Regions from separate parts of the Streptomyces sp. NPDC004542 genome, predicted to be linked through region 3. Evidence: riboswitches for the same ligand, from Rfam matches in the RefSeq annotation. Region 3 holds a riboswitch; each other region holds the start of a gene.

Region 1 (9,745 bases), on a different contig from region 3:
ACCACCAGGAAGGGCCGGTCGAGGTGGTCCTGCCCGGTCAGCTCCTTCGTGGCGCCGGTGAAGGAGAACGCGGCCTCCTGGTCACCGGAGATCACCTCGGGCTCGACGCCGAGGATGTCCACCACCCCGCGCACGAACTCGTCCCGGTTCTCGGCGTCCCGGGAGGCGGAGGTGGCCACGAACCGGACCCGCTCGGCCCCGTGCTCCTTGATGGCCGCGGCGTACTCACGGCAGGCGGCGAAGGTCCGCTCCAGCGCCTCGGGGGCGAGCCGCCCGGTGCGGTCGACGCCCTGCCCGAGCCGCACGACGACCATGCGCCGGTCCAGTTCGACGAGTTCGCCGGTCTCGCCCGCGCCGGAGGCGCCACGGGACACGGTCGCGTCGGCGACGAGCAGGCGGATGGAGTTCGTACCGCAGTCGATGGCGGCCACGCGGGTCACAGGGCGTCTCCTTCGACCGGCTTGAAGGCGAAGTGGCCGGTGCCGTCCTCCACCGTCTCCACCTGCCAGTCCTCGCCGGACGGCGGCCCGGGAGGCGTCACGCACGGCCCCTTGCGCCACCACTCCGGCAGCATCGCGAGCGCCTCGTCGCCGAGGGGGTTCACGCCCGGCCCCGCCGCCAGCGAGTGCGCCACGAGGACGTGCAGGCACTTCACCCGGTCCGGCATGCCGCCGGCGCTCGGGAAGCCCGTCAGCTCCTCGATCTCGTCGCGGCGCCGGATGTAGTCCTCGTGCGCGGCGCGGTAGGCGGCCGCGAGCCCCGGATCGGAGGCCAGCCGCTCCGTCATCTCCTTCATCACGCCGTCGGCCTCGAGCGTGCCGATCGCCGAGGCGGCGCGCGGGCACGTCAGGTAGTACAGCGTCGGGAAGGGCGTGCCGTCCGGCAGCCGGGGGGCGGTCTCCACGACGTCCGGCTGCCCGCACGGGCACCGGTGCGCGATGGCGCGCAGTCCGCGCGGGGGCCGGCCCAGCTGCAGCTGGAATGCCTCGACGTCGGCGTCGGTGGGCTCGGTGCGCGGAGTGGAGGGCAGATCGAACACCGTCAGCGCGCAGCGCTGCCCCCGAGGGGTGGTGGTCGGGCGGCGGGGGGGAGTTTCCATGCCTGTACGAAAGTCTCTCTGTGGGTTCACTGGTCGGAGGCGTCGGACTTGTCGACCCCGTCCCAGACGTTCGCGTACCAGGGGCGGTCGGCCGCCACCAGGTCGGCCCGCGCCTGCTTGGTCGCGTCCGGGTCGATCACGACGTATCCGGTCTCCCCCGGCATCACATAGTGCAGCCGCCGCCGGATCTGCTGCTCGGCGTACGCGTCGTCCTGCCACCGCGCCTTGAGGTCGCGCAGCTGTTCGACCCGCTCCGCGGCCTGCTGCTTCTGCCGCTGCAGGTCGGCGATCTGGGCGCGCTGCGAGACGTACTGCCGCATCGGGTAGGCCAGGGCCACCACCAGGGTGCACACCACGAGGGCGAGCAGCGCGGCCCGGCTGGTGAGCCGGGACCGGTGGGCCTGCCGTTTGGTCTGGGAGCGGTAGACCCGGGCCGCCGTCTGCTCGCCGAGCAGCCGGATCCTGGTCGCGGTGGAGAAACGGTCCCGTTCCTTCGCGGCCATCTGGCTCTCCGCCTCCCCTGGTGTTTCCTACGTGCGTACGTCCCCGGACACGGTACGGGACCGGGTACGGGGACGTACGTACGACTGGCTAGGCCTCACTCGTGGTTGACCGGTTGGGTCAGCCCTCCAAGACCTCGGCGGACGCCTTGCCGTGCCTACTGGTTCGCGGAGCGGAACCGCGGGAACGCGCTGCGGCCGGCGTAGACCGCCGCGTCGTCGAGGATCTCCTCGATGCGCAGCAGCTGGTTGTACTTGGCGACGCGCTCGGAGCGGGCCGGGGCACCGGTCTTGATCTGGCCGCAGTTGGTGGCGACGGCCAGGTCGGCGATGGTGACGTCCTCGGTCTCGCCGGAGCGGTGGGACATCATGCACTTGAAGCCGTTGCGCTGGGCCAGCTCGACGGCGTCCAGGGTCTCGGTCAGCGAGCCGATCTGGTTGACCTTGACCAGCAGGGCGTTGGCGGTGCCCTCCTCGATGCCGCGGGCCAGGCGCTCCGGGTTGGTGACGAACAGGTCGTCGCCGACGATCTGGACCTTGTCGCCGAGCTTGTCGGTGAGGACCTTCCAGCCGGCCCAGTCGTCCTCGAACAGCGGGTCCTCGATGGAGACCAGCGGGTAGGCCGCGACGAGCTCCTCGTAGTACTCCGTCATCTCGGCGGCCGAGCGGGACTTGCCCTCGAACTCGTACTTGCCGTCCTTGTAGAACTCGGACGCGGCGACGTCGAGCGCGAGCGCGATCTGCTCGCCCGGGATGTAGCCGGCCTGCTTGATCGCCTCGATGATGAGGTCGAGGGCGGCGCGGTTGGACTCGAGGTTCGGGGCGAAGCCGCCCTCGTCGCCGAGGCCGGTGGCCAGGCCCTTGGACTTCAGGACCTTCTTCAGGGTGTGGTAGACCTCGGCGCCCCAGCGCAGCGCCTCGGAGAAGGACTCCGCGCCGATCGGGGCGATCATGAACTCCTGGATGTCCACGTTGGAGTCGGCGTGCGAGCCGCCGTTCAGGATGTTCATCATCGGCACCGGCAGCAGGTGCGCGTTCGGGCCGCCCAGGTAGCGGAAGAGGGGGAGGTCGCTGGCCTCGGAGGCGGCGTGGGCCACGGCGAGCGAGACGCCGAGGATGGCGTTGGCGCCCAGGGAGCCCTTGTTGTCGGTGGCGTCGAGGTCGAACATCGCCTGGTCGATCAGACGCTGCTCGGTGGCGTCGTAGCCGACCAGCTCCGGGCCGATCTGCTCGATGACGGCGAGGACGGCCTTCTCGACGCCCTTGCCCAGGTAGCGGTTGGGGTCACCGTCGCGGAGCTCGATGGCCTCGAAGGCGCCGGTGGAGGCGCCGGACGGGACGGCGGCACGACCCGTGCTGCCGTCGTCGAGGCCGACCTCGACCTCGACCGTGGGGTTGCCTCGGGAGTCCAGGATTTCCCGGGCTACGACGACGTCGATGGACGGCACGAGCATCTCCTTCTTGGATGTGACGCTGAAAGTGCGGGGCTGGTGTGCCTTGCGACTAGAGCCTAACCGTCCCCGGGGCGTCAGCAGCCGACCGACCGTCCCGTGGACACGGCGACGGTACACATTGTTCCTGCCCGGAACAAAGGGCGGGGAGGCAAATTCGTGCGGAAGGACAAGTCGAAGGACAAGTCGAAGGACAAGAAGGAGCGGGAGGGAGGGGAACGGGCGGGAGGAGAAGAGGGGAGGGGGAGGAGGGAGGGGAGGAGGGAAGAGAAAACCCCGCCCCGGTGCGTGCGGGGGAACACGCACCGGGGCGGGGAGCCCCACGGGGGACGGGGGCGGGACCCTCACGGGTCCCATCATGGGGGCCACGGATGTGAGGGCGCTGTGGCTCTGCTACCAGCCGGGTGTCACTTCAGGTGCAGCTGCTGGCCGGGGTAGATGACGTCGGCGTCGGCGATGATGTCCTTGTTCAGCCGGAACAGCTTCTGCCAGCCGCCGGCGACGTGGTGCTTCGCGGCGATCGAGCTGAGGGTGTCACCCTTGACGACCTTGTACTCGCCGTCGCCCTTCTTGACCTTCTTGCCGGTCGGGGTGGTGACGGTCTTCTTGGCGGCCGGGCGCTCCGCGGAGCGGGAGGCGGCCTGCTGGTCGGCCGAGCGGCTGGTGCTGCCGGCGGAGCCCGAGGAACCGGCGGAGCTCGAAGAGCCGGAGGAGCCCGAAGAGCCGGCGGAGCCGCTGCTCGAACCGGTGTAGGCGGCGCCGGACAGGCCCTTGCCGCAGACCGGCCAGGCACCCTTGCCCTGCGCGGCGAGGACCTTCTCGGCGACGGATATCTGCTGGGCCTTGGAGGCCTGGTTGGCCTGGGGGGCGTACTGCGTGCCGCCGTACGCGGCCCAGGTGGAGGCGGAGAACTGCAGACCGCCGTAGTAGCCGTTACCGGTGTTGATGGACCAGTTGCCGCCGGACTCGCACTGGGCGACCGTGTCCCACTCGGAGGCGGTGGCGGCGGAGGCGTTGCCGGCCGCCATCAGCGGGGCGGCGACGGCGGCGCCGGTGACACCGGCGACTGCGATGGCGCGGACGGCCTTGGACGGACGGCGGTGCTTGCCCTTGCCGGAAAACAGCATGGATCGATCCCCTCACCGACGCCTGCGAGGTGAGCTGTCGGGTTCGGGCCGGTTGAGTTGCCCGGCCGTAACTCGCACGGTTCTCGTGCGAGGCACGGCTCCACCCCTAGCCGTCCCCGGTGGTCTGTCGACCTCCGGGCCCGGCGCCTACCTTGGGTCCCCCGCTCCTGCCTACGGCGCTTGACGCGACGACTGTTCCCGGGCAGCCGCTGGCAGGATTCGGCGTTGCGGCGGCCGGGGCCCGCGTTGGCGAGCGGTCACGACCGTAGACACGCGATCCGCCGAATTTCAAAGACGATCAGGGCTTCTGAGACTCATCCCACACTTTCACCAAACCGGACAACAAGCCCAAAATGGGGTGTCAACTCCCGCTACTTTGCACCCGTTTCGACACTCAGTTCCAGGGTCTGACCGGCGGCGATGTTGTTCGGGTCGGCCCCGATGGCGTCCTTGTTCGCGGCATAGAGCGCGCGCCATCCGCCCTCGAGGTCAAGGGAGTCGGCGATGGAGGCGAGGGTGTCACCGGCGCGGACGGTGTAGTCGCGTGCGGCGTGACGGCCGGAGGTGGCGCCGTCCTGACCGTTTGTCACGCTTTCGTCCGCACTGTCGCCCCGATGACGGCCGCCACTGATCGCCCCGGTGTCCACAAGACTCCAAGAGCCGCCGGTTTGCCATGAATCGTCCGACTTGTCGATCTCGGGAGACATCGAGGACGAGCTGCCGCCCTCCTGGGGCTTCCCGGAACCGGAGGACGCCGACTTGTCCGACGCGCCGGAACCGGTGGAGCCGGAGGAGTCGTCGGCATCCTGAGAGCCGGCGGCACCGGCGCCCGAGTCGCGCGAGGACGAGGAGCTGGAACCAGAACCGGACGATCCCGACGAACCCGATGAACCAGACGAAGTGTCCGAAGAATCCGCGGACTCCTTGGAGCCCTTGGAGCTCTTGAACCCCTTCACGCCAGACGCGTCAGACGACTTGGACGAAGAGGAGGAATCGCCGGAACCGGATGATCCGGACCCTCCGACGCCCGTGTCCACGTTCACCGAACCGGAGTTCGACGTGAGACCGGAGAGCAGGGCGCAGGTGGTCCAGGGTTCGGTGCCCCGGTCGGCGAGGATCTTCTCGGCGACCGCGATCTGCTGCGAACGGCTGGCCTCGTCCGGGCCGGCGGCGTACGCGAGGCCGCCGTACTTGTCCCAGTCGTCCTGGGAGATCTGCAGACCGCCGTAGTAGCCGTTACCCGTGTTGGCACTCCACGAGCCGCCGCTCTCGCACTCGGCCACCTTGTCCCACGTGGTCCCGTCGGCCGCGTGTGCCGCGGATGCGCCGAGCAGCGGGATGGCGATGGCGGAGCCGGTCACTCCGGCCGCGACGAGGAGGGCCGGAGCCTGACGGGGGCGACGGTGGCGACCGTTCCCGGAGAGCATGCGGTGACCTTTCGCAAGACAGCAGTGACCAGCGCGGCGACTGCGGAGAGACGCCGCGCTGACGAGTGAACGTATCGGCAGACGATCACTTGTCACAAGTTAATGCCGCGCAGATCACGTGAAGATCACAAAGTTGAGCGCGTGTCATCTTTCGCGCGGGCCCTTCCCCGCTCACCCGTCGGTCACCGCACGGGCGTGAACTCCACGGGCAGGGTGCGCAGTCCGCGCATGATGAGTCCCCCACGCCACCGCAGATCGGCCGGTTCCACCGCGAGCCGGAGGTCGGGAAGGCGGGTGAGGAGGGTGGCGAGTGCGGTCTGGCCCTCCAGCCGGGCGAGCGGGGCGCCGAGGCAGTAGTGGATTCCATGGCCGTAACCGAGGTGCTGGTTGTCACGTCGTCCGAGGTCGAGGACGTCCGGGTCAGCGAACCGCTCGGGATCCCGGTCCGCGGCGGCGAGTACGACGAGGACCGGGTCGCCGGGTGCGATGTCCTGCCCGCCGACGGTGACCGGCCGGGTGGCGAACCGCCAGGTGGCGAGCTCCACCGGGCCGTCGTAGCGCAGGAGTTCCTCGACACCGGTCTCCAGCAGGTCCCGTTCGCCGCGCGCCAGGGAGGCCTGCAGCAGCTGGCGCTGCCGCGGGTGGGTGAGCAGGGCGTAGGTGCCGTTGCCGATGAGGTTGACGGTCGTCTCGAACCCCGCGAACAAGAGGATGAACGCCATGGCGGCGGCCTCGTTCTCGGTGAGGTGCTCCCCGTGGTCGGAGGCGCGGATGAGACCGGAGATGAGGTCCTCGCCGGGCGCCGGTACGGCCGGGAGCGCCTCGCGCTTCCGGTGGATGAGCTCGGCGAGGTAGCCGCGCATCTTCTTCACCGACCGCGCGACCCCGCCGCGCGGTCCTCCGCCGTGCCGGATCATCATGCCCGCCCAGTCCCGGAAGTCGTCCTGGTCCTCGCGCGGGACGCCGAGCAGGTCGCAGATGGCGTAGATGGGGAGCGGGAAGGCGAACTCGTGGATGAGATCGGCCGAGCCCTTCGCGGCGAACCCGTCGATGAGCCGGTCCGTCAGCTCCCGTACCCGCGGCGCGAACTCGGCGACGCGGCGCGGAGTGAACGCCTTGCTGACCAGCCGGCGCAGCCGGGTGTGGTCCGGCGGGTCGATGTTGAGCAGATGCGTCATCAGCTCGGCCTTGCGCTCCCCCGGAATCCCCGTCTTGCCCTTGGCGTGCGCGGGCTCGTCGTGGTGCGCGGGGTTCTTCGACAGCCGCGGGTCGGCCAGCGCCTGCTTGGCGTCGGCGTACCGGGTGACCAGCCAGGCCTCCACCCCGCTGGGCAGCTTGGTGCGCCGCACGGGCGCGTGCTCCCGGAGCCAGGCGTAGGCCGGGTAGGGGTCGCTCGCGAACTCCCAGGTGAAGAGTTCTGGGCCGGGCGCGCCGGGCGTGCCGGGGGCCGCGTGGGGGTGGGGCTGGTTGGTCACCCCCCGACGGTATCCGGGCCTTCCGGCGCGTGCCTCGGGGGCCGGGGCCGGCCCGCCACACCCTCGGCGGCCCGTATCGCGTCCCGGTAGGCCCGTGCCGCCGCCCTCAGTGCCGCCTCGGGGTCGACGCCGTCCGCCTCGGCACGCGTCGCGAGTGCCAGGAGGTCGTAGCCGATGCCCTCGCCCTGGGGCAGGGGCACGTCCAGGCCCGCGGTGCGCACCCGGGAGGAGAGCTTCGCGGCGAGGGCGAGGCCGGGCTGGCCGAGGGGGACGCCCTCCGTCACGGAGGTGCGCCGCTTCTCGGCCGCCTTGGTCCGCAGCCAGTGCTCCTTGACCTCCTCGGGGGTCTCGGCCGTGGCGTCACCGAAGACGTGCGGGTGGCGGTGGATGAGCTTGGCGACGATGCCGCCGGCCACGTCGTCGATGGAGAAGGGGGCGTCGGGGTTCTCCTCGGCTATGCGGGCGTGGAAGACGACCTGGAGCAGGACGTCGCCCAGTTCCTCGCGCAGCTCCTCGCGGTCGCCGGCCTCGATCGCCTCGACGAGTTCGTACGCCTCCTCGATGCCGTACTTCACCAGGCCCTCGTGGGTCTGCCGGGAGGACCAGGGGCACTCGGCGCGGATGCGGTCCATGACCTGGACGAGGTCGAGGAGGCGGGCACCGGGCAGGTCGTAGGAGGCGGGGAGCAGCTCCAGCTCCGGCATCCGGACCCGGCCGGTGCCGGCCAGGCGGGCCAGGCCGTCCGTCAGGGCCGGCTCGCCCTCGCCCGTCGCCACGACCACCACCGTGTGCCCGCCGGCGCAGGCGTCGACGAGTTCCTGGGCGGTCGGGGCGGCCTCGTCGACTGCCGTCCCGGCCTCGCGCAGGTAGGGCAGCTGCGGATGGGCGCCGTCCGCGCACAGCACGCGGTCGGCGGCGCGCAGCGCCTGCCAGGCGGGCCAGGACAGCAGGCCGGGTGCGACACGGTGGCTGGTGGTGAGCAGGACGATCCGGCCGGGGGCGGCGTCCGGGCCCGGCACCTGGGCGTCTTCGAGGCTGGTGGTGTTCACGCCTCGAACGTAACGCACACCGGCCGGGGGGCTCGCGCGTTGTCCACAGGGCGGGGATGACAGTCGGATCGTGTGACCGGCCTCCGGCCCGGACCCTGCCTACGCCGTCTCCTGTGTCCCGCTCGCCGTGACCTCCCGCAGCCATGGCGTCTTCGCGTCGACCCGGCTGCTCTTCTGCACGTCCCAGGTGCCGTAGCGCGGGTTGAGGTCGACGTGGAGCTCCTCGGACGCGGTGGACAGGGCCTTCCAGAACGCGGGCTGGGTGGTGTCCGTGCCGAGCTCGGTGGCGAGCTTCTGCGCCTCGACCTGGAGGCGCAGATTGTCGTCGAGGCGCGCGGGCGCGATGCCGTACTTCTGCAGCCAGGTCGTCTCCAGCCCCTTCGCCCCGCCCGCCTGCTGCTCCAAGCCGGTGCGCATCCGCTGGATCTCCTTGCGGCTGACCGTGACGCCCTGGTCCTGCGCGGCACGGTGCAGCACCCGGTCGAGGACCATGTTGTGCAGGGTGTCGCGGGTGAGGCTGCTGGTGGAGGCCAGGACCTGCTGGTACTGCGCCTCGTCCGGCACCGCGGCCTGCTGCGCCCGGCGCACCTCGTTCACCCGGCTCTCCAGCTGGGCGACGGTGATCCGCTGTCCGCCGACGACGGCCGCCGCGCCGGCGTGCGCGTCGTTTCCGCAGGCGGCGAGCAGGGGAGCCGCGGCGGCGATCGCGGCGGACAGGACGAGCGCGGTGCGACGGCGGCGGTGCAAGGGGACCTCCAAGGGAGATTGCAATAACAGGTGCGGCGCGCCAGCGCCTCCTCCGTCAGGGGTGGTGATCGGGCGACGAGCGGGCGCACAAGGTCTTGCGATGATCGATGGTAGGCAGTGGGCAAGCTCTGGCCAACCCATTCGACCAACGATTCGCGCGCGCTTCGGGCACCGCCGCGCGTCCCGGGAGGCCGCCGGTCAGCCGGTGATGGCCACCGGCGCGTCCCACGCGTCACGGTCGACGGTGATCGTGACGCCGCCGTGCGTCTCCTTGCTGTTGACCATGTACTGGTGGGCGCGGCTGTGGTTGGTGAACTGGGTGGAGCCCCACGGCCAGTCCGCGGTCGTGGTGTTCTGCTTGTCCCACAGCGCGTACCAGAGGTTGCCGGGCAGGTCCGTCTTGTCCGTGGCGGTGGCGACGGCCTTCGCGCTGGAACTGGTGAAGCCGTAGTAGCCGGAGCGGTACGTCTTGGCGCGCAGGCCCTTGTCGAAGGCACGCACGTACGTCAGCACGGCGTCGTTGCACGACTTGTTCGTGGTGTCGTACGCCTCCATGTCCAGGTAGACCGGGCTGCCCGCCTTCATGCCGAGCGCGGAGGCCTTGGCCACGGCGTCGGCGGCGTCGGACGCGCCGAGTGAGGCGGCGGTGGAGGCGGTCAGCTTCTCCGGGTTGGAGCCGGACTGGCAGGGCGGCTGGGCGCCGACGTAGAGCGGGATCAGCTTCCAGCCGAGGCCGCTGACGTACTTCACCCAGGAGGCGGTGAGGTTGGGCTGGGCGCAGCCGCGGTTCTTGCCGCCCACGTAGACGGCGGCGGCGCCGTAGAACCCGGTGTGCCAGGCCTTCATCGCGGACTGGGAGGGCGCGGCGCA
Region 2 (9,745 bases), on a different contig from region 3:
GCCGCCGGGCGAGCTGCGAGACCACGAAGAGACCGATGCGCCCGTCCGCCAGCAGTCCGGCGACGTTGACCTGGTCGGGGTCGGCGAGCAGGGCGTTCATCCGGGCCTGCTCGCCGACCGGCATGCCGAGCCCGCGGTCCTCGACCTCGACGGCGAGTCCGGCGGTGACGAGGCCGGCGCGGAGCAGCACCTGGGTGTGCGGGGCGGAGAACAGCGTGGCGTTCTCGACGAGTTCGGCCAGCAGGTGGATGACGTCGGCCACGGCGTGCCCGCGCAGCCGGCCGTCGACGGGCGGGACCAGCCGGACCCGGGAGTACTGCTCGACCTCGGCGATGGCGGAGCGCAGCACCTCGGTCATGGGGACCGGGTTGCTCCACTGCCGCCGGGAGACGGCGCCGCCGAGCACGGCGAGGTTCTCGGCGTGGCGCCGGATGCGGGTGGCGAGGTGGTCGACGTGGAAGAGGCCCTTGAGCAGGTCGGGGTCCTCGAGCTCGTTCTCCAGCTCGTCGAGGATGGAGATCTCCCGGTGCACGAGGGACTGCAGCCGCCGGGCGAGGTTGACGAAGACCTCGAGCTTCTGTTCGCTGCCCGCCTGGCTGGAGAGCTGGGCCGCCTGGACGACCGCCAGGACGGCGCCGTCGCGGGCGCGGGCGAGGTCGGCGGCGAGGAGTTCGAGGTCGTCGGCGTCCTGCGGGGGTCCGCCGCGCGGCTTGCGCGGGGGCGGGGTGTCGCCCTTGCGCAGCGTCTCGACCAGGGCCCTCAGGTCGGCCTCGCCGCGGGCGGCGCTGCGGCGCAGGGCGCCGACCCGGGCGCTCACCGAGCGGGCCGTGCGGTCGGCGGCGACGGCGGCGATGAGGAGGGCGGCGACGGTCACCGAGACCGCTCCGGCGAGCACCGTCCACAGGGTGAGGCCGGCGTGGAACCCGGCGGAGCGGACGGTGACCAGGACGGCCGCGCCGGCGCTGAGCGCGACGGCGACGGGCGGCAGCACCGCGAGGCGGAGGAGCTGTGGCCGTAGGGGGGTATCGGGCAGTGCGGGAACGGGGCGGGCGGCCGGCCGCCCGTGCCGGCCGCCCTCACGGCGGTCGGCGCGCGCGGCCGGTGCGCGGAGGTGAGACATGGGTGTCCTCGTACTGGTCCGGCGGGCACGGTTCGGCCCTGCGTCGTCCGACGGACACTCACCGTAGTCGCCTCCGCATCACGCGTGGCGGGCAGTTGACAAAGTCCCCCGGGGATGGTCCCGCTCTGGTATGAGGCGTCGTACGACAGACCGACAACCCGGCCGGAGGTGCCGGAACAGAACCGTAAATCCTCGATCCGACCTGGTCGGATGTGGTCACGAACAGACCACGAGGGCCGGGGAGTTCCTCGCTCCCCGGCCCTCGCCGGCCCTGCGTCGTGCGGCTGCCCCGCCCGGCGCTCAGCCCGCCGGAACGGCCTCCGGATCCCCCTCGTCCTCGGCCGTGCGGCCGGCAGCGTCACCGGCCGTGCCGGCCTGCGCGAGGGCCGCCGAGCCGGCGGTGGCCTTCACCGCGGTCCGCGCGGCCGCCTCCGGCCAGCCGCCCTCCGGGGCGAGGGCCACACTGCGCCACCACGGCTCGGACGGGACGGTCTCGGCGGTCGGTTCGAAGGGCTCGCCGGGGCGGGGCAGCGCGACACGGGCGCCGGCCGCCCGGGCGGCCGCGACGGTGCCCTCGCCGGGTTCCGCCCACGGGTGGGGGGCCAGGTTGAAGGTGGCCCAGTGGATCGGCAGCATCACACCGGAGCTGGCCCGGCCGCCCTGGAGGTCGAGGTGGGCGCGCATGCCCTCCTCGGGTGTCATGTGTATGTCGGGCCAGAACTCGCTGTAGGCGCCGATCTGGATCATCGTGGCGTCGAACGGGCCGTGCTCGGCGCCGATCTCCCTGAAGCCGTCGAACCAGCCGGTGTCGCCGCTGTGGTAGATCCGGTGCTCCGCGCCGGCGACGGCCCAGGAGGCCCACAGGGTGTGCTGGGTGTTGCGCAGCCCGCGCCCGCAGAAGTGCCGGGCCGGCGTCGCGGTCAGGGTGAGGCCGGCGACCTCGGTCGCCTCGTGCCAGTCCAGCTCGCGCAGCCGGCTCTCGGCCACGCCCCACCGTTCGAGGTGGGCCCCGACGCCGAGCGGCACCGCGAACAGGGTGTCCGTCCCGGCCAGCGCCTTGATGGTGGGCAGGTCCAGGTGGTCGTAGTGGTCGTGGCTGATGACGACCACGTCGACCGGGCCGAGCGCGGCCAGCGGCAGCGGAACCGGGTGCAGCCGCTTGGGCCCGGCGAACGGGAAGGGAGAACAACGCTCGCCCCAGACGGGGTCGAACAGCACACGCCGCCCGTCGATCTCCGCGAGCACGCTGGAGTGGCCCGTCCAGGTCAGCCGCAGCCCGGTGGCGGGCGGCCGGGCGAGGTCGGCGACGGTGGTGGGGTGCACCGGGACGGTGCCCCGCGGGGAGCGCCGGGGGCGGGTGTCCCGGTCGAGGAAGACCTTCGCCAGGTCCAGGGCCGAACCGGAGGGCCGGGTGCGGGCGGTGCCTCCGGGGTTCTGGAAGACGCCGTCCTCGAAGTGGGGCGATCTGCGGATGCGGGCCAGGCGCTCACCGCCGGGCTCCGCGCCGAAGGCCTCGGGCCGCAGCGTGCGCAGCCCGGAACGCAGGGAACCCGATCGGGTCACGGTACCTCCAGTTGGAGTCGGCGAGGCTCTCCATTATGGTCGGCCGCTCCGACAACCGGGGACGAAGTCCGGTTATGGCTTGCCCCGCCCGCCGGGCGGGGTCCCGCTACCGTCGGACACTCCACCGTGCCGACCGGCTGTTCAGCGGACGGTCCGGCCGCCGTTCCCGGCCGGCCGCCGGGGATCGCGAAGCTTCGGGCGGTACCGCCGACCAAACGGCCGGACCACGTCGCCACCGGACCCGCGTGACCGATTAGGGTGACGGCGTGGCGAGAGTGCGGTTGAGCGTGCCGGAGCGGCGGGCGGAACTGCTGGGCGCCGCCGTCGAGCAGATCGAGGCGCGGGGCGTGGCGGCGGTGCGGATCGCCGACGTGGCCACGGCGCTCGGCGTGAGCAACGCGCTGGTGCTGTACCACTTCTCCACGAAGGAGAAGCTGGTCGCCGCCGCCTTCGCGCACGCCGCCGAGGGCGACCTCGCGCAGCTGCGGCGGCTGCTGGGCCGTCGTACGTCCGCGCTGCGCCGGCTGCGGGCCGCCGTGCGCTGGTACGCGCCCACCGGCCGGGCCAAGGGCTGGCGGCTGTGGATCGAGGGCTGGTCGGTCGCGCTGCGGGAGCCCGCCCTGCGGGAGGTCACCGGCGAACTGGACCGGCAGTGGAAGGCGGCGCTGGCCGAGGTCATCGCCGAGGGCGTCGCGGCGGGCGAGTTCGTCTGCCCGGACCCCACCGCCACGGCCCTGCGCCTGACCGCCCTGCTCGACGGCCTCGCCGTCCAGCTGACGTCCTACGCCGGCGCGGTGCCGAGGTCCCGCGCCCAGGAGTGGGTGGACGAGGCACTGGCCCATGAACTGAACCTCGACCGCGCACCCTGACCGACCGTCAGGGCCCGCTTTCGCCGTCCGCCCGGCGGAGGGCCGGGGGCCGGACCGGGCAGCGTCCCGGCGGGCGGACCGGGAGCGGCGGCCGGCCGGTCGTGGCCGGCCGCCGGGCTCCCGGAGGGGATCCGGTCAGGCCACCGGGGCGATCCGCATCCTGATGTCGTCCGGGGACAGCGCGCCCTTGGCCGTCACATGGTCGCCGGAGGACTCGCCGCGCAGCCGGCGCCCGATCCACGGCACCAGGTACTCGCGGGCCCAGTGGACGTCGTCGCGGCGGATGTCGAACGTGCCCCGGGGCGGGAGCGGCGGCCAGGGCTGCTCCGGGTCGGCGGGGACCTCCAGGCCGAGCACCTGGCCGGCCCGCAGGGCCACGCGCGTGTGCCCCTCGGGCGAGAGGTGCAGGCGGTCGTGGTCCCAGGCGCGCCGGTCCTGGATCGTCCTCAGGGACCACAGGTCGAGGACGGGACAGCCGTACCGGTCGGCGATCGCCCGGACGTGGCCGTTGTACGTGGCGATCTTGCCGCGCAGGTGCCTGAGCACGGGCACGCCGCGGGTGTCGAAGCCGGTCGTCACCATGACCGTGCCCGCGACGGAGGCGAGTTGGGCCACCGCCAGCTCGAAACGCTCGGCCACCTCGTCGGGATCGGTGCCGGGGCGGATGATGTCGTTGCCGCCCGCGCAGAAGGACACCAGGTCCGGGGCGATTTCGACCGCGCGCGGGAGTTGGTCCGCCACGATCTGGTCGAGCAGCTTGCCGCGTACCGCGAGGTTCGCGTACCTGAAGTCGCCCTCGGGCCGCCGGTCCGCGAGGAGGACCGCGAACCGGTCGGCCCAGCCGACGAAGGCCCCGTCGGGGCCGGGGTCGCCCACGCCCTCGGTGAAGCTGTCCCCCACCGCCACGTACGACCCGATCACTGATCTGCTGTCACTCTTCGAATCGTCTGCCACGTCGGCCCATGATTCACCTTTCGGTGTGACCTACGCGACCGTAATAAGGGGTTGACGGACGGTGAGATAAGCCACTTCGCGGACATGTGCCCCACGGGAATACGCCGGAGCGCACCGGGAGCACGCCGAAGGCCGGACCCGGGGATCAGAGGTCCGGCCTTCGGCAGCCTGAGCGGCGCGACGGGTCAGGCGACGGGCACGCCGTGCGAGCGGAGGTAGCCGACCGGGTCCACGTCCGAGCCGTAGTTCGGCGTGGTGCGGATCTCGAAGTGCAGGTGCGGGCCGGTCACATTGCCGGTCGCGCCGGACAGGCCGATCTGCCGGCCCGCGGCCACGCTCTGCCCGGCCGAGACGGAGATCGCGGAGAGGTGGCCGTACTGCGCGTAGTAGCCGTCGGCGAGCCGGATCACGACCTGGTTGCCGTAGGCGCCGCCCCACCCGGCGGAGACGACCGTGCCCGCGCCCACGGCCTTGACGGGGGTGCCGGTGGGGACGACGAAGTCGACGCCCGTGTGGTAACCGCTGGACCACATGCCGCCCGGCACGTGGTAGCGGGTGCCGACGGTGGCACCCGCCACCGGGAGGGTGAAGCCGGTGGCGGCGTTCGGCGCCGCGGCGGACGCCGGCTCGGGCTGCGCGTCCGGCCGCGTCGCGGAGCGCGTGGCAGACTGCGTCGTCGGGTGCGCGGAGGAGGAAGTCTTCTCCGGGGCGGCGGAGTCGGCACCGGTGCCGGCGGCCTGCTCACCGAGGCTCAGCTCCAGGCCGGGGTGGATCAGCGAGGGATCGCCGCCGACGGCCTCGCGGTTGTCCGCGTAGAGCCGGTGCCAGCCGCCGCTGACGTTCTGCTCACGGGCTATCTTCGCGAGCCAGTCGCCCTCGCGGACGGTGTAGACGCGCACGCCCGCAGGGGCGGCGGCCTTCTTCCCGGTCTCCGGCGCGGCCTGGACCGCTTTCCCGGAGACGGAGTCCTTGGCGGCGGCCGGGACGGCCGCATGGGCGCCGGTGGCCCCCATGAGGGGCAGCGCCAGCGCGGCACCGCCGGTTCCGGCGACGGCGATGGAACGGGTGAAACGCCGGTTCTTGGGACGGCGGTGCTTACCCTTCGCGGGCATGGCGAATTCCTCTCCGGCGCCTGCGAGGTGAGCTGTCGGGTTCGGGCTGGAGCTGCCCGGCCGCGCGCGGAGCGCGGCTTCACCCCTGGCCGTCCTGGAGACCGGGACAGGCCGTCATGCCTGGTGGGTCCCCCGCTCCTGCCGTGCACGGGTGAGTGTGTCCGGGCTCCGGGCGGCGGCAGGATTCGGCGTTCCGTCCGGATTGCTGGCGAACGTAAGCGAGCAGGATGCGAAGGGACAAGCAGTTGGTTCCCTCTGTCCGCCTTTCGCTTGATCCGTTACGGGACATCCCGGTCACCCTCCGTGCATTCCCTTCTTCCGCACCGCCTCGATTCCCCGGGAATCGACGCGGATTACGTGGGCATGACGCGCGACGGACGGTCACGAATATGACGCTCCTCACCACTCGACGTACATGACCCTTTATTTCCTGGCTAGTTGCGATGAAAGGTGCAATCAGTGCATACAGCTCACATACGACGCAAGCGGATGACCGTCGCATCCAAGTCGCCGCGCAGCCCCGTGGGCAGCCCGTGGTGCAGCAGGACGGCACCTCGGTGGACTTCTCCCGTTTCACGGCATTCGTAGGAGGCCGTGGGGTCGAGGCCGCGCAGCCGCAGCGCGGGCACCGGCTCCCCGTACCGCTGCGCCTGGAGCCAGGCGAGGACGACCGTCTCGTCCCCGAGGAGGTACTGCACCGCGCTCAGCCCGCCCTCCGGCGGCCGCAGCCGGTGCAGGTCGCCGCGCTGCACGACCGGGCGGATCTCCTTGTAGAGCTCCACCCATTCCCGGGCCTCGGCGAGCTCCTCCTCCGTCCATTCGGAGAGGTCGCCACCGACGCCGAGAACCCCGGCCATGGCGCTCACGAAGCGGAACTTCAGAGAGCTGACCCGACCGTTGAGCTGGGTGTTCGGGCTGTCGGTGACCCAGGCGGCCATGACCCGCGCGGGATGGATCTGGCTGAAGCCGTGCTGGATGACCAGCCGGTCCAGCGGGTCGGTGTTGTCGGAGGTCCACACCTGGTCCGTACGGCTCATGACAGCGAGGTCGATCCGTCCGCCACCGCCCGAGCAGGACTCGAAGGCGACGCCCGGGTGGGCCGCCCGCAGCCGGTCGAGGAGGCCGTAGAAGGCGCGGACGTGGTCCACCCACAGGCGCTGCGGGTACGGCTCGCCGGGCCAGCCGGCGTCGGTGAAGCAGCGGTTGAAGTCCCACTTCACATAGTCGACCGGGGCGCTGGAGAGCAGCCCGTCGAGCTGCTCCCAGAGGTACTGCTGGACGTCCTCGCGGGCGAGGTTCAGGACGAGCTGGTTGCGCAGTTCCGTCCGCTTCCGCCCCGGCTGGAACTGCACCCAGTCCGGGTGGGCGCGGTACAGCTCGCTGTCCGGGTTGACCATCTCGGGCTCGACCCAGATGCCGAACTGCATGCCGAGGGCGTGCACAGAGTCGGCGAGGGGCTTGAGGCCGCCGGGGAAACGGTCCGGGTTGGGCGTCCAGTCGCCGAGGCCGGCGCGGTCGCTGGTGCGGGCGCCGAACCAGCCGTCGTCGACCACGAACAGCTCGACGCCGATCGCCGCCGCCCGCCGGGCGAGGGTCGCCTGCTGCTCCTCGGAGATGTCGAAGTTCGTCGCCTCCCAGGAGTTGAACAGCACCGGCCGGTCCCGGTCGGCGTCCGGGATGACGTACGCCCGCTGGTAGGCGTGCCAGGCACGGCTGGCACCGCCGAAGCCGGCGTCGCTCCACAGGCCCGCGAAAACGGGCGTGGTGTACGACTCGCCCGGCGCCAGGGCCAGCAGACCCGAGTCGTCGTAGCCGGCGCCGCCGGTGATCTGCACGCGCGCGTCGGGGAGCTGGGCGACCGCGATCCGCCAGGATCCCGACCAGCCGAGGGCGCAGCCGTAGACCTCGCCGTGCTCCTCGCCGGCGCCGGTGTCGAGCGCGACCCAGGGCAGGTGCTGGTGGCCGGTGTGACCGCGGCGGCTGCCGATGACCTTCTCGCCGTGGGTGAGCGCCGCGCTGGTCAGCCGGGACTCGGCGGCCCACCGGCCGTGCAGCTGGGACAGCCGCCAGCCGTCCCGGTCGGGCAGGGTCCAGGTGGCGGCGTCGGCCCGCAGCAGCTCCACGCGCGCGTCGCCGCCGTTGCCGACCGTCACCCAGCGTTCGACGACGTCCCCGCGCATCCGGTAGTGCAGCGTCACGGCCAGGGAGCCGTCCCGGAAACGCAGCCGCAGCTCGTCGCCCTCGGCCTCATGGGCCTCGAAGGTCCACTCGGTGCCGCGCCGTTCCCCGGTGCGCACGGACAGGGCGGGCCGGACGAAGCGGGGGCCGCCCTCCACCGGGTACTCCTCGCGGCCGTCGAGCGGGGACTCGAAGGGCCAGTAGCCGGGCAGCGGACGCACGGCGAGCGCCTCGGCGTCGGCGAGCGCGATGCGCGGGCCCCAGTGGAGGTGGAGCAGTTCGTGCGCCTCCGTGAGGTGCAGCGCATAACTGCTGGTGGGCCCCGTCAGGAGCCATGTACGACCGTTTTCGGCGATGTCCACCATCGAACCCTCACAAGTGCCAACAGATCCGCTCACGTCTCAACATCATCAAGGGCATGAGGGTCCGGAGGCAACGCCTGTGGACAACTGATTGCCCGGGAAAACCGATGTCGTATCGTCATCGGGGGCCCGCCGGCGAGCCGCGACGGCGGGAGCGACCGCGAGGAGCCCACGTGACACAGCAGGTCCCGTCGACCGAGCCGGAGCTGACCGGGGTGCGCAATTTCCGGGACGTGGGCGGCCTGCCCACGGCGGACGGACGGCGGGTGCGCTCCGGGGTGCTGTTCCGCAGCGGCCACCTCGCCCACGCGACCGACCAGGACGCGGAGTTCCTCGCCTCCCTGGGCCTGCACACGGTCTTCGACTTCCGCAACGCGGCCGACAAGAAGCTCGAGGGGCCGGACGTCGACCTGCCCGGCGTGCGCAATGTGAACCTGCCGCTGAGCGACCCGGCGGACGGCGCCGAGTTCTGGAAGATGGTCCGCGACGGCGATCTCGACCAGCTCCGGGCCATCCTCGGCGACGGCAAGGCCGAGCACCGGATGGTCACCTCCTACCGCAGGATCGTGACGGAGCGCACGGCCGAGCACTCCCAGGTGCTGCACGCCCTCGCCGAGGACAGCGTGCCCGCGCTGATGCACTGCGCGGCGGGCAAGGACCGCGCGGGCATCTCCATAGCCGTGACACTCCTCGCGGTCGGCGTGGAGCGCGACGCGATCGTCGCCGACTACCTCGAGTCCAACGCCAAGCACCGCCGCTACCGGGTGCGCCGGGGCGGCAGCCCGGACACCGCCTACACCCCCGAGGTGATGGAGCTGCTCAACCCGCTCTTCGACGCGCGCGCCGAGTATCTGTGGGCGGCCTTCGCGAGCTTCGAGGAGACGTGGGGCGGGGTCGACGCCTACCTGGAGCAGGGCCTCGGGCTCACCCCGCGGACCCGGGAGCGGCTGCGCGCGCGCCTCCTCGACTGACGGCGGCCGGACCGTGTTCAGCCCTTGGCGCCCACCGCGAACAGCAGGTAGAGGAACCCGGCGAACAGGTGGCCGACGGCGATGTAGATGATCAGCCGGATCCACAGGGACGGGGGGAACTTCTCCTCGAAGTCGCTCATGGCAGCTCTCCAGTCAGCGGGCCCAGGCACAGTGCGGCCGTGGGGCTCTGCAGCAAGGTGTGGACGAACAGCAGCTCCACGCCGTCGTGGTCCTCGGCGGCGAGGCGGTGCGGGGTGAGCGAGTCGAAGTGCGCGCTGTCGCCGGGTGCGAGCAGGTGCGCGCTGTCGCCGAGACGCAGGCGCAGGCGGCCCCTCAGGATGTACAGCCACTCCTCGCCGGGGTGGACCCGCACGATGTCGCCCTGCGTGCCGTACGGCACCCGAACGCGCAGTGCCTGCATGCCGCGCCCGGGTGCGCCCGCCTGGAAGTAGGTCCAGCCGCCCGCCGGGGTCGGTTCCATGCCGGCGGCGCGCACGACGGCGTCCCGGCCCGCGACCGTCTCGCCGAGCAGGTCCGAGACGGTCGTACCGTAGATGCGGGCGAGCGCGAGCAGCATCGGGAGCGAAGGCTGGCGCCCGCCGGTCTCCAGCCGGGA
Region 3 (9,745 bases):
GCAACCACGCGTCCCTCATCGACGGATGCCGGCTGGCCCGGGGCACGACCCAGGTCGTGGGGCACGCCGACCCGGAGGCGGTCCGCAAAGCCCTGAACACGCACGAGGGAGCCGCGGTCGTCGTCTCCGACACGGTGTTCTCCGTCGACGGGGACGCGGCGCCGCTGGCCGCGCTCGCCGAGGCCTGCCGGGAACACGGTGCCGGGATGGTCGTGGACGACGCCCATGGCCTGGGTGTCCTGGGCGACGGCGGCCGGGGAGCACCCTGCGCGGCCGGGCTCGCCGGTGCCGAGGACGTGGTCGTCACGGTCACCCTGTCCAAGTCGCTGGGCAGCCAGGGCGGTGCCGTCCTCGGACCGGCCCGGGTGATCGACCACCTGGTCAACGCGGCACGGACGTTCATTTTCGACACCGGTCTCGCCCCCGCCGCGGCGGGCGCGGCCCTGGCGGCCCTCAGGCTGCTGCGCCGCGAGCCGGAACGGGCGGCGCGGGCCCGTGAGGTGGCGGCCGAACTGCACGCACGCCTGACGGCCGCGGGGCTGGAGGCGGTGCGCCCGGACGCCGCGGTCGTCTCCGTGCGTGCCCCGTCCCCGGAGGAGGCCGTGCGCTGGGCGGCCGACTGCCGGACGGCAGGCCTGGCCGTGGGCTGCTTCCGTCCTCCTTCCGTGCCCGACGGCATCTCACGGCTCAGGCTGACGGCCCGTGCGGACCTCTCCGGGGCCGAGATCGAACGCGCTGTACGAGTCATCGGCGAGACGCGACCGTGAGTCGGCGTGACACGGCCGTGCACCGCCTGGGTGAAGTCTGATCAGATCTGATCGAAGCTGATAGGGCTTGATGGGGCTCGATCGGATCAGAAGGAACCTGATCCGATCAGTGGGTCATCGCAGGGCGGCGAGGAACCCCGCCCAGCTCCCGGGGGAGAAGAGCAGCGCGGGGCCGGCCGGGTCCTTGGAGTCGCGCACGGCGAGCAGCCCGGTCCGGGGACCGGAGCGCGGCCTCGCCGTCTCCACACAGTTGTTCGCTCCGGTGCTGTAGCTGCTGCGCAGCCACCGCACACCGTGCAGTTCGGTGCTGGAAAGTACGTTCCGAGGCAGTGCAGACATGGTGCCTCCTTACGCGCCGTCACTCATACCGGCGAGGTAATCCAACGAGTCCTCGGGGGAAAGGGCGTGGATCTGAAGGGAGCTGAAGGCCTCTGAGTAGGCCCGGAGGTCTTCTTTCCGCTCGAGGTAGAGGCTACTCGTCAAGTGGTCGAGAACAACCACATCCAGATCAGAAGTGCGCGGAAATGAGAAGATAACGAAAGGGCCGGTGATGCCGACATGCGCCCCGGCGGAGAACGGCAACACCTGGAGGCGTACGTGCGGCATGCGCGCCGCCTCGACGAGCCGCTGAAGCTGCCGTGCCATCACGTCCGGCCCGCCGACCTCCCGCCGCAGCACCGCCTCGTCGAGGACGGCGCTGAGCTTCAGCGGCGGATCCGACCGCAGCACGTCCTGCCTGGCCAGCCGCACCTCCACCAGGGTGTCCAGCCGCTCCTCGGCGTCGTCGACACCCCCGCCCACGGCCGCCCCGGTGACCGCGCGGGCGTACTCCGGTGTCTGCAGCAGCCCCGGGACCACCGATGTCTCCAGAGTGCGCATCGCGCTCGCCTGCGACTCCAGGCTGATGAAGTCACGGTAGGCGGGCGGCAGCACCCCCCGGTAGGCGTGCCACCAGTGGTGACGGCCCCCGCCCTCGTCCGATCCCGCCAGCACCATCAGCAACTCACGCAGTTGCCGGTCCGTCACCCCGTAGGCGTCCAGGAGTAACCGCACATCGGCCGGTTTCACTCCGCTGGCGCCCGTCTCGATCCGGCTCACCTTCGACTGGTGCCAGCCCACCAGACGGGCGGCCTCACCACTGGTGAACCCCGCACCGGTGCGCAGCGCGCGCAGTTCGGCGCCCAGTTTCCGGCGGCGCACCGCGGGACCGTTCTGCATGGGCCACTCCTTACTCGCCATTACTCCTTACGCGCCGCCCGAATACGCTCTGCCGTCGCAGAGTTCACCGCTTCGAGCGACAGATATATGCATATCTTGGTGGATCCCACCCGCTGACCGGCGTGCTGATGGCAGTCTGGCGATGAAGCACCAGTCCGGGACCGTACTCGAACCATCCGCTTCGTGTCGGACTCCGGTCCCGTGGGAAAGGGACGACGTCGCCATGGCAGACCACCTGGAAGCATCCGTCACTCTGCCGAGCGATCCCGCCTCGGTCCGCGCCGCCCGCACCTATGTCGTGGCGACCCTCGCGGAGTGGGGCCTTCCACCGGACACCGAGGTGGCCGACACCGTCCGGCTCATCGTCTCCGAGCTCGCCACCAACGCCGTGCAGCACACCTTCGGGCAGTCACCCACCTTCACGGTGGAGCTCGCGCTCGACCGTGACGAACACCTGCACATCGGCGTCACCGACAGCCATCCCCAGCTCCCGAGGAGACTTCCCGCCGCCGTGCAGCAGGACAACGGCCGCGGCATGGTCATCATCCGCTGGCTGACCGCCGAGTCCGGCGGCAGGCTGCGGGTGCGGCGCACCCGCGAGGGAGGCAAGACCGTGCTCATCGAGCTGCCGTGGGCGCGACCGGAACGACCGGTCGCGGCAGCGGGCCGACAGGAGACCTAGGAGACCTAGGATCTCGCCGGTCCTCCACGACCTCGCCGGGCCTCCACAGGCCCGTCCGGGGCTGTGTCCGGGCCTGGAACGGCTCGCGCGGCCTTCGGGTGTGGCCCTGTCCCCGAAAGCCGTGCGAGCCGTGACGGCCGGTCAGCTGACCCGGCCGTACCAGACGCTCTTCGTCCAGATCTTCTGCAGCTTCACCACGTCACCTGTCTTGGGGGCGTGCCAGATCTTCCCCTTTCCGGCGTAGATGCCGACGTGGTAGACGTTCGACCCCGAATGGAAGAAGACCAGGTCTCCGGCCTTGCGGTTCCTGGCCGAGACGTGGTGGGTCTTGTTGTACTGCTGGGCGGCCGTCCGGGGCAGGCTCTTGCCCGCCTTCTTGAACGAGTACAGCGTGAGTCCGGAGCAGTCGAACCTGCGCGGACCGGTGGCGCCCCACCTGTACGGAGCGCCCTTCTTGGACGCCGCGATCTGGAGCGCCTTGGTCGCCGGAGTCGCGGCCGCGGCGTCGGAGGCGACGCCCGGGACCACGATGGAGCCGCCCACGGCGGCGATGGCGAAGGCCGAGGCGGTGCCGGCCCGGGCCATGAGCGACGGGACACGATTGAGCGCAGTCATGCGCAACCCTTCGTCAGCCGCCTGTGAAGGATGACCTGTCGGATTCGGGCTGGCGAAGTTGCCCGGCCGCGTTGCCGCGGCTTCACCCCAAGGGCTGCTCGGAGGCGAACAGATGTCCGCTCCGGCGACCCGTCTTGCCTGGGTCCTCCACTCCTGCCGATCCACTCCTGTCGACCGGTCATCCGGGCGGCGGCAGGACTCGGCGTCCGCCCGGATCGCCCCGCCATGGTGGCGGGGGCTTGTCGTCAGACAGGGATCTTCGCCCACACCTGTCTGAAAATCCCAACGGAACCGGGGATTTGTGGTGTTACTCACCACTCACCCGTTTGGGTGGACAGGTCTGTTCTCGAGCCGCTGCCGTGACCACCGCGCACCCTCCGACCAGGGCAGAAGTCGCTCCCGGCAGTCATCGGCCGGGAGCTTCGCGCGACTTCGGAGGCCCTGAAAAAGGATGCGCGGTTACTCCGAACGTAGGTACGTCTTTTGGTCCGTTTCGACTCAGACTCGAACGCGCAAGCCTCAACCGGCCCCGTCCGGGGGCGCGGTGACGCGCTCGGTACGGCGCTCGCCGTGCAGCGCCCTGAGCGCCCGGGCCGGGGTGGCCGCGTGCAACTCCGTCTCGCCCCGCTGGTGCACCGACGCCAGCGCGTCGCGCAGTTCCACCGCCTTGCGCACCAGCGCCTGGGCGGCCCGCAGCCCGCGGTGGGTGTCACCGTGCTGCGCCGGGTTGATGCGTCCCAGCAGGTCGACCACGTCCAGGTAACGGTCGATCAGCTCACCCTCGGTGCGGGTCAGGGCGGGCAGCGGCGGCTAGCGCGTCCCGGGAGCCGCACAAGCCCGGGGAAGCCGCCGGACGGCATGACCGCGCCCGCGGCGGGGCCCCCTGTGCCTCCTCGCGCCTCCCCGCGGGCCGCGGGCGGGCCCGGCAGGGGCACCACCGAGCCCGCCCGCGGTTCCCGCCGTGGGGCGACGACCGCGCCGTATACGGTCCGGCCCCCGGCGGTTCCGCGCTCCGCTTCGCCCGCCCGCACACCGAGGTCCCGCACGACCACGAGCGGGCGGTCCCGGTCCACGCGGAGCACACCGCGGCGCCGGCGGGCACGCGCGGCCCGCACGCCGGCGGCCGGCGGATCACGACTCGGTTAACGTCGTCGAAACCCGCCCCCACTAGCCTGCCGATCCACGCCACCAGGGACTTCGGCCCGTGGCCGCGGCAACCGGACCCCGCACGGTCCGGAGCGAGGACTGTGAGGTGGGACGTGCAACTGACCCCGCACGAGCAAGAGAGGCTGCTGATCCACGTCGCGGCCGACGTGGCCGCCAAACGCCGGGCCCGCGGGCTCAGGCTCAACCACCCCGAGGCGGTGGCCCTCATCACCTCGCACCTCCTCGAAGGCGCGCGCGACGGCCGCACCGTCGCCGAACTCATGTCCTCCGGGCGCACGCTGCTCACCCGGGACGACGTCATGGAAGGCGTGCCCGAGATGATCCACGACGTCCAGGTCGAGGCCACCTTCCCGGACGGCACCAAGCTCGTCACCGTGCACGACCCGATCGTCTGAGGGGCCGTAGATGATTCCCGGAGAGATCCTGTTCGCCGACGACCCGGTCGTCTTCAACGACGGGCGCGAGGTCACCCGGCTCACCGTCCTCAACGCCGCCGACCGGCCGGTCCAGGTCGGCTCCCACTACCACTTCGCCGAGGCCAACCCGGGCCTGGAGTTCGACCGCGCCGCCGCGCGGGGCACGCGCCTGAACGTCGCCGCCGGCACCGCCGTGCGCTTCGAGCCCGGTATCCCCGTCGACGTCGAACTCGTCCCGATCGGCGGCGCCCGGGTCGTGCCCGGCCTGCGCGGGGAGACCGGAGGTGCCCTGGATGCCTGAGATCTCCCGCGCCGCGTACGCGGACCTGTTCGGCCCGACCACCGGTGACCGGATCCGGCTCGCCGACACCGACCTGCTGATCGAGATCGAGGAGGACCGTTCCGGCGGCCCGGGACGCGCCGGCGACGAGGCGGTCTTCGGCGGCGGCAAGGTCATCCGCGAGTCCATGGGCCAGTCCCGCGCCACGCGCGCGGAAGGCACCCCCGACACGGTCGTCACCGGTGCCGTCATCGTCGACCACTGGGGGATCGTCAAGGCCGACGTCGGCATCCGGGACGGCCGGATCACCGGGATCGGCAAGGCCGGCAACCCCGACACGATGGACGGCGTCCACCCGGACCTGGTGATCGGCCCGGAGACGGAGGTCATCGCCGGCAACGGGCGGATCCTCACCGCCGGCGCGATCGACGCCCACGTCCACTTCATCTGCCCGCAGATCGCCGACGAGGCCCTGTCCGCCGGAATCACCACGCTGGTCGGCGGCGGCACCGGCCCGGCGGAGGGCTCCAAGGCCACCACCGTCACCCCCGGCCCCTGGCACCTGGCCCGGATGCTGGAGGCGATGGAGGCCTACCCGCTCAACATCGGCTTCCTCGGCAAGGGCAACACCGTCTCGCACGAGGCGATGCTGTCGCAGATCCGCGGCGGCGCGCTGGGCCTGAAACTGCACGAGGACTGGGGCTCCACCCCGGCCGTCATCGACGCCTCGCTGACCGTCGCCGACCGCACCGGCATCCAGGTCGCCATCCACACCGACACCCTCAACGAGGCCGGTTTCGTCGGCGACACGCTCGCCGCGATCGCCGGTCGAGGCATCCACGCGTACCACACCGAGGGCGCCGGCGGCGGGCACGCGCCGGACATCATGACCGTGGTCTCCGAGCCGCACGTGCTGCCCAGCTCCACCAACCCGACGCGGCCGTTCACCGTCAACACCGCCGAGGAACACCTCGACATGCTGATGGTCTGCCACCACCTCAACCCCGCCGTCCCCGAGGACCTGGCCTTCGCCGAGTCCCGGATCCGGCCGTCGACGATCGGCGCCGAGGACGTCCTGCACGACCTGGGCGCGATCTCGATCATCTCCTCCGACTCCCAGGCCATGGGGCGGGTGGGTGAGGTCGTCCTGCGGACCTGGCAGACCGCCCATGTGATGAAGCGCCGGCGCGGTGCGCTGCCGGGGGACGGCCGGGCGGACAACCGGCGGGTGCGGCGGTACGTCGCCAAGTACACGATCAACCCCGCGCTCGCCCAGGGCCTCGCCCGCGAGATCGGTTCCGTCGAGACCGGCAAGCTCGCCGACCTGGTGCTGTGGGAGCCCGCGTTCTTCGGGGTCAAGCCGCTCCTCGTCCTCAAGGGCGGCCAGATCGCGTACGCGCAGATGGGCGACGCGAACGCGTCCATCCCGACACCGCAGCCGGTGCTCCCGCGGCCCATGTACGGGGCCGTCGGACGGGCGCCCGCCGCCAACTCCGTCAACTTCGTGGCGCCGCTCGCCCTCGACGACGGGCTGCCGGAACGGCTGTGCCTGGGCAAGCGCTTCCTCGCCATCGAGTCGACGCGTGGCGTGACGAAGGCGGACATGAAGGAGAACGACGCCCGGCCGCGCGTCGAGGTCGACCCCGACAGCTTCGCCGTGCGGATCGACGGTGAACCGGTCGAGGCCGTACCGGCGGCCGAACTGCCCATGGCCCAGCGTTACTTCCTCTTCTGATGTCCAGGGCGGCACTTCTCGTGCTGGCCGACGGCCGCTTCCCGGCCGGCGGCCACGCCCACTCCGGCGGGGCCGAGGCGGCCGTCAAGGCCGGGCGGATCGGCGGGGCCGGGAGCCTGGAGGACTTCTGCCGGGGGCGGCTGCACACCGCCGGGCTGGTGGCCGCCGCGCTCGCCGCGGCTGCCGTGCTCGGGGTGGATCCCGTGGCCCTGGACGCGGCGGCGGACGCGCGGACCCCGTCGCCCGCGTTGCGGGGTGCCGCGCGGCGGCTGGGGCGGCAACTCCTGCGCGCCGCTCGGGCTGCCTGGCCGTGCGGTGAACTGGACGCCGTGGCGGGGAAGTTCCCCAAGGGGGCCCATCAGCCCGTGGTGCTGGGGCTCGCGGCGCGGGCGGCCGGCCTCGAGGCGTTGGACGCGGCGTACTGCGCGGCGTACGAGAGCGTGAGCGGGCCCGCGACCGCGACGGTGCGGTTGCTGGGTCTCGATCCCTTCGACGCCACCGCGGTGCTGGCGCGACTGGCGCCGGAGCTGGATCGCGTCGCGGACCGGGCGGTGGAGGCGGCGCTGCGGGTGGGCGGGGAGGGGGTCGACGCGTTGCCCGCGGCGTCCGCGCCGTTGCTGGAGGTGGGGGCACAGTGGCACGCGGCCTGGCCCGTACGGCTGTTCGCGTCGTAGGAGTGTTCCGCCCCCGCCGCCCCTACCCTTCCCGTCCCCCAAGGGCTCCGCCCCTGTCACCCCGCCAGGGTCTCCGCCCCTTTCACCCCGCCAGGGGCTCCGCCCCTGGGCCACCGTTCGGCCTGAACGGCCTCGTCCTCGAATCCCCCGGAGGGGATCCCGGACGTGCTGACCGATGGAGTTCTTCGCATGCATCTCGACCACTCCCACACGCACACCGCCCCCGCCCTCAGCGCCGACGCCCACCGGCCCGACGGCGCCCGCCGGGCCCTGCGGATCGGGCTCGGCGGGCCGGTCGGGTCCGGGAAGACCGCCACGGTCGCCGCGCTCTGCCGGGCGCTGCGCGACACGTTGTCGTTGGCCGTCGTCACGAACGACATCTACACCCGGGAGGACGCCGAGTTCCTGCTCAGGGAGGCCGTGCTGCCGCCGGAGCGGATCGCCGCCGTGGAGACGGGGGCCTGTCCGCACACCGCCATCAGGGACGACATCTCGGCCAACCTCGAAGCGGTGGAGGACCTGGAGGACGAGGTGGGGCCGCTGGACCTGATCCTGGTGGAGTCCGGCGGGGACAACCTGACCGCGACCTTCTCCAAGGGGCTCGTGGACGCGCAGATCTTCGTCATCGACGTCGCCGGGGGTGACGACATCCCGCGCAAGGGCGGTCCGGGGGTCACCACCGCCGATCTGCTCGTGGTGAACAAGACCGACCTCGCGCCGTACGTGGGCTCCGACCTGGCGCGGATGGCCGCCGACGCGAAGGCGCAGCGGGCCGGGTTGCCGGTGGTGTTCCAGTCGCTCAGGAGCGAGGCGGGCGTGATGGAGGTGGCCGGATGGGTGCGCGGGCGGCTCGCCGCGTGGACGGCGTGACCGCGACCGGGGTGCGGGCCGCCGCCCGGATCACCGCCCGGGACGACGGGCGGGGCGGTACCGCGCTGCCCGTGCTGGACGGCGAGGGGCCGCTGGCGCCGCGTCGTACCCGGGCGCGGGGGACCGAGGCGCGGGTCGTGCTCGTCGGTGCGATGAGCGGGCCGCTCGGCGGGGACCGGTTCGCCGTGGCGGCCGAGGTGGGGGAGGGCGCCCGGCTGCACGTCGGGTCCGCCGCGGCGACCATCGCGCTGCCGGGACAGGGCAAGGAGGAGGCCCGGTACGACGTCCGGCTCCGCGTCGCCGAGGGCGGTGAACTGCACTGGCTGCCGGAGCAGTTGATCTCCGCGCGGGGCAGCGACCTGTACGTCACCACCCGCGTCGACCTCGCGGCCGGGGCCCGGCTCGTGCTGCGCGAGGAGCAGGTGCTGGGACGGGCCGGGGAGGAACCCGGACGGCTCACCAGCCGCCTCACGGTGCGGCTCGCCGGGGGGACCGTGCTCGACCAGGAACTGGCCTGCGGGCCCGGCGCCCCGGGCGGCTGGGACGGGCCGGCCGTGCTGGCGGGACACCGTGCGGTCGGGCAACTCGTGGTGGTGAGGCCCGAGTTCGAGCATGAGCCGGTGGCGGCGCGGATGCTGGGGGAGGGGGCCGCCGTGATGCCGCTCGCCGGGCCCGCCGTGCTGGTGACCGCCGTGGCGGCCGACGCGTTGCGGCTGCGGCGGGTGCTGGACGAGGCGCTGGAGCTGCTGGTGCGGTGACCGGAACCACGGCGTTCCGCTCAGCGGGACTTGATCATCCGGTTATCGGATTGGTAAAGAAGGTCAACGCCCCCTGTTCTCAGGTGGTTCACAGCGGCGAGGATCCCCCGTGACCATTCACAGCTACGTACGGGGAGGGGCCCACTTGAGGGACATCAGACCGAAGAGGCGTGTCCTGGCGCTCGGTTCGGCCGGAGCGCTCGTCACGGCGACCCTGCTGGCCGGTGCCGTCTCGGCGCCCAGGGCCGTCGCGGCCGAGCGGCACGGCCAGGACCGCGAGGCCCGCGGTGCCGCGATCGCCGCGGACCGGGCGGCCAAGGCCGGGATCGACTGGCAGGACTGCCCCGCCGACTGGGGGCTGGAGAAGCCGATCCAGTGCGGCTGGGTCTCCGTACCGCTGGACTACGCCAAGCCGAACGGCAAGCAGATCAAGCTCGCCGTCGACCGCATCGGCAACACGGGGACGAAGCAGGAGCGCCAGGGCGCGCTCGTCTACAACCCCGGCGGTCCCGGCGGCTCCGGCATGCGCTTCCCGCGCCGGGTCACCACCAAGAGCCCCGTGT

The links. A riboswitch is a leader RNA that binds a small molecule or an ion and turns the genes downstream of it on or off. The one in region 3 is predicted to bind cyclic di-AMP.
Region 1: linked by a shared signal. The riboswitch ahead of ABZX30_RS05630 (transglycosylase family protein) and the one ahead of ABZX30_RS16825 (C40 family peptidase) in region 3 are both predicted to bind cyclic di-AMP.
Region 2: linked by a shared signal. The riboswitch ahead of ABZX30_RS15885 (peptidoglycan DD-metalloendopeptidase family protein) and the one ahead of ABZX30_RS16825 (C40 family peptidase) in region 3 are both predicted to bind cyclic di-AMP.

The regions. Positions count from the first base shown of each region.
Region 1 is NZ_JBEXLP010000006.1:34,669-44,413, forward strand. Features, by position in the region: gene ABZX30_RS05610 (Ppx/GppA phosphatase family protein) at 1-440, opposite strand, end outside; gene ABZX30_RS05615 (DUF501 domain-containing protein) at 437-1,099, opposite strand; gene ABZX30_RS05620 (septum formation initiator family protein) at 1,126-1,602, opposite strand; gene eno (phosphopyruvate hydratase) at 1,758-3,053, opposite strand; gene ABZX30_RS05630 (transglycosylase family protein) at 3,458-4,177, opposite strand; cyclic di-AMP (ydaO/yuaA leader) riboswitch at 4,182-4,366, opposite strand; gene ABZX30_RS05635 (transglycosylase family protein) at 4,549-5,604, opposite strand; gene ABZX30_RS05640 (cytochrome P450) at 5,787-7,079, opposite strand; gene ABZX30_RS05645 (nucleoside triphosphate pyrophosphohydrolase) at 7,076-8,128, opposite strand; gene ABZX30_RS05650 (SurA N-terminal domain-containing protein) at 8,228-8,875, opposite strand; gene ABZX30_RS05655 (glycoside hydrolase domain-containing protein) at 9,074-9,745, opposite strand, start outside.
Region 2 is NZ_JBEXLP010000023.1:82,105-91,849, forward strand. Features, by position in the region: gene ABZX30_RS15865 (ATP-binding protein) at 1-1,120, opposite strand, end outside; gene ABZX30_RS15870 (MBL fold metallo-hydrolase) at 1,421-2,683, opposite strand; gene ABZX30_RS15875 (TetR/AcrR family transcriptional regulator) at 2,950-3,552, shown strand; gene ABZX30_RS15880 (SGNH/GDSL hydrolase family protein) at 3,688-4,473, opposite strand; gene ABZX30_RS15885 (peptidoglycan DD-metalloendopeptidase family protein) at 4,692-5,618, opposite strand; cyclic di-AMP (ydaO/yuaA leader) riboswitch at 5,623-5,782, opposite strand; gene ABZX30_RS15890 (alpha-galactosidase) at 6,089-8,161, opposite strand; gene ABZX30_RS15895 (tyrosine-protein phosphatase) at 8,332-9,129, shown strand; gene ABZX30_RS15900 (DUF6126 family protein) at 9,147-9,269, opposite strand; gene ABZX30_RS15905 (XRE family transcriptional regulator) at 9,266-9,745, opposite strand, start outside.
Region 3 is NZ_JBEXLP010000026.1:15,303-25,047, forward strand. Features, by position in the region: gene ABZX30_RS16805 (8-amino-7-oxononanoate synthase) at 1-767, shown strand, start outside; gene ABZX30_RS16810 (DUF397 domain-containing protein) at 882-1,106, opposite strand; gene ABZX30_RS16815 (helix-turn-helix transcriptional regulator) at 1,116-1,985, opposite strand; gene ABZX30_RS16820 (ATP-binding protein) at 2,209-2,667, shown strand; gene ABZX30_RS16825 (C40 family peptidase) at 2,809-3,282, opposite strand; cyclic di-AMP (ydaO/yuaA leader) riboswitch at 3,286-3,497, opposite strand; gene ABZX30_RS16830 (hypothetical protein) at 3,802-4,086, opposite strand; gene ABZX30_RS16835 (urease subunit gamma) at 4,542-4,844, shown strand; gene ABZX30_RS16840 (urease subunit beta) at 4,855-5,166, shown strand; gene ABZX30_RS16845 (urease subunit alpha) at 5,159-6,880, shown strand; gene ABZX30_RS16850 (urease accessory UreF family protein) at 6,880-7,554, shown strand; gene ureG (urease accessory protein UreG) at 7,744-8,424, shown strand; gene ABZX30_RS16860 (urease accessory protein UreD) at 8,412-9,182, shown strand; gene ABZX30_RS16865 (alpha/beta hydrolase) at 9,328-9,745, shown strand, end outside.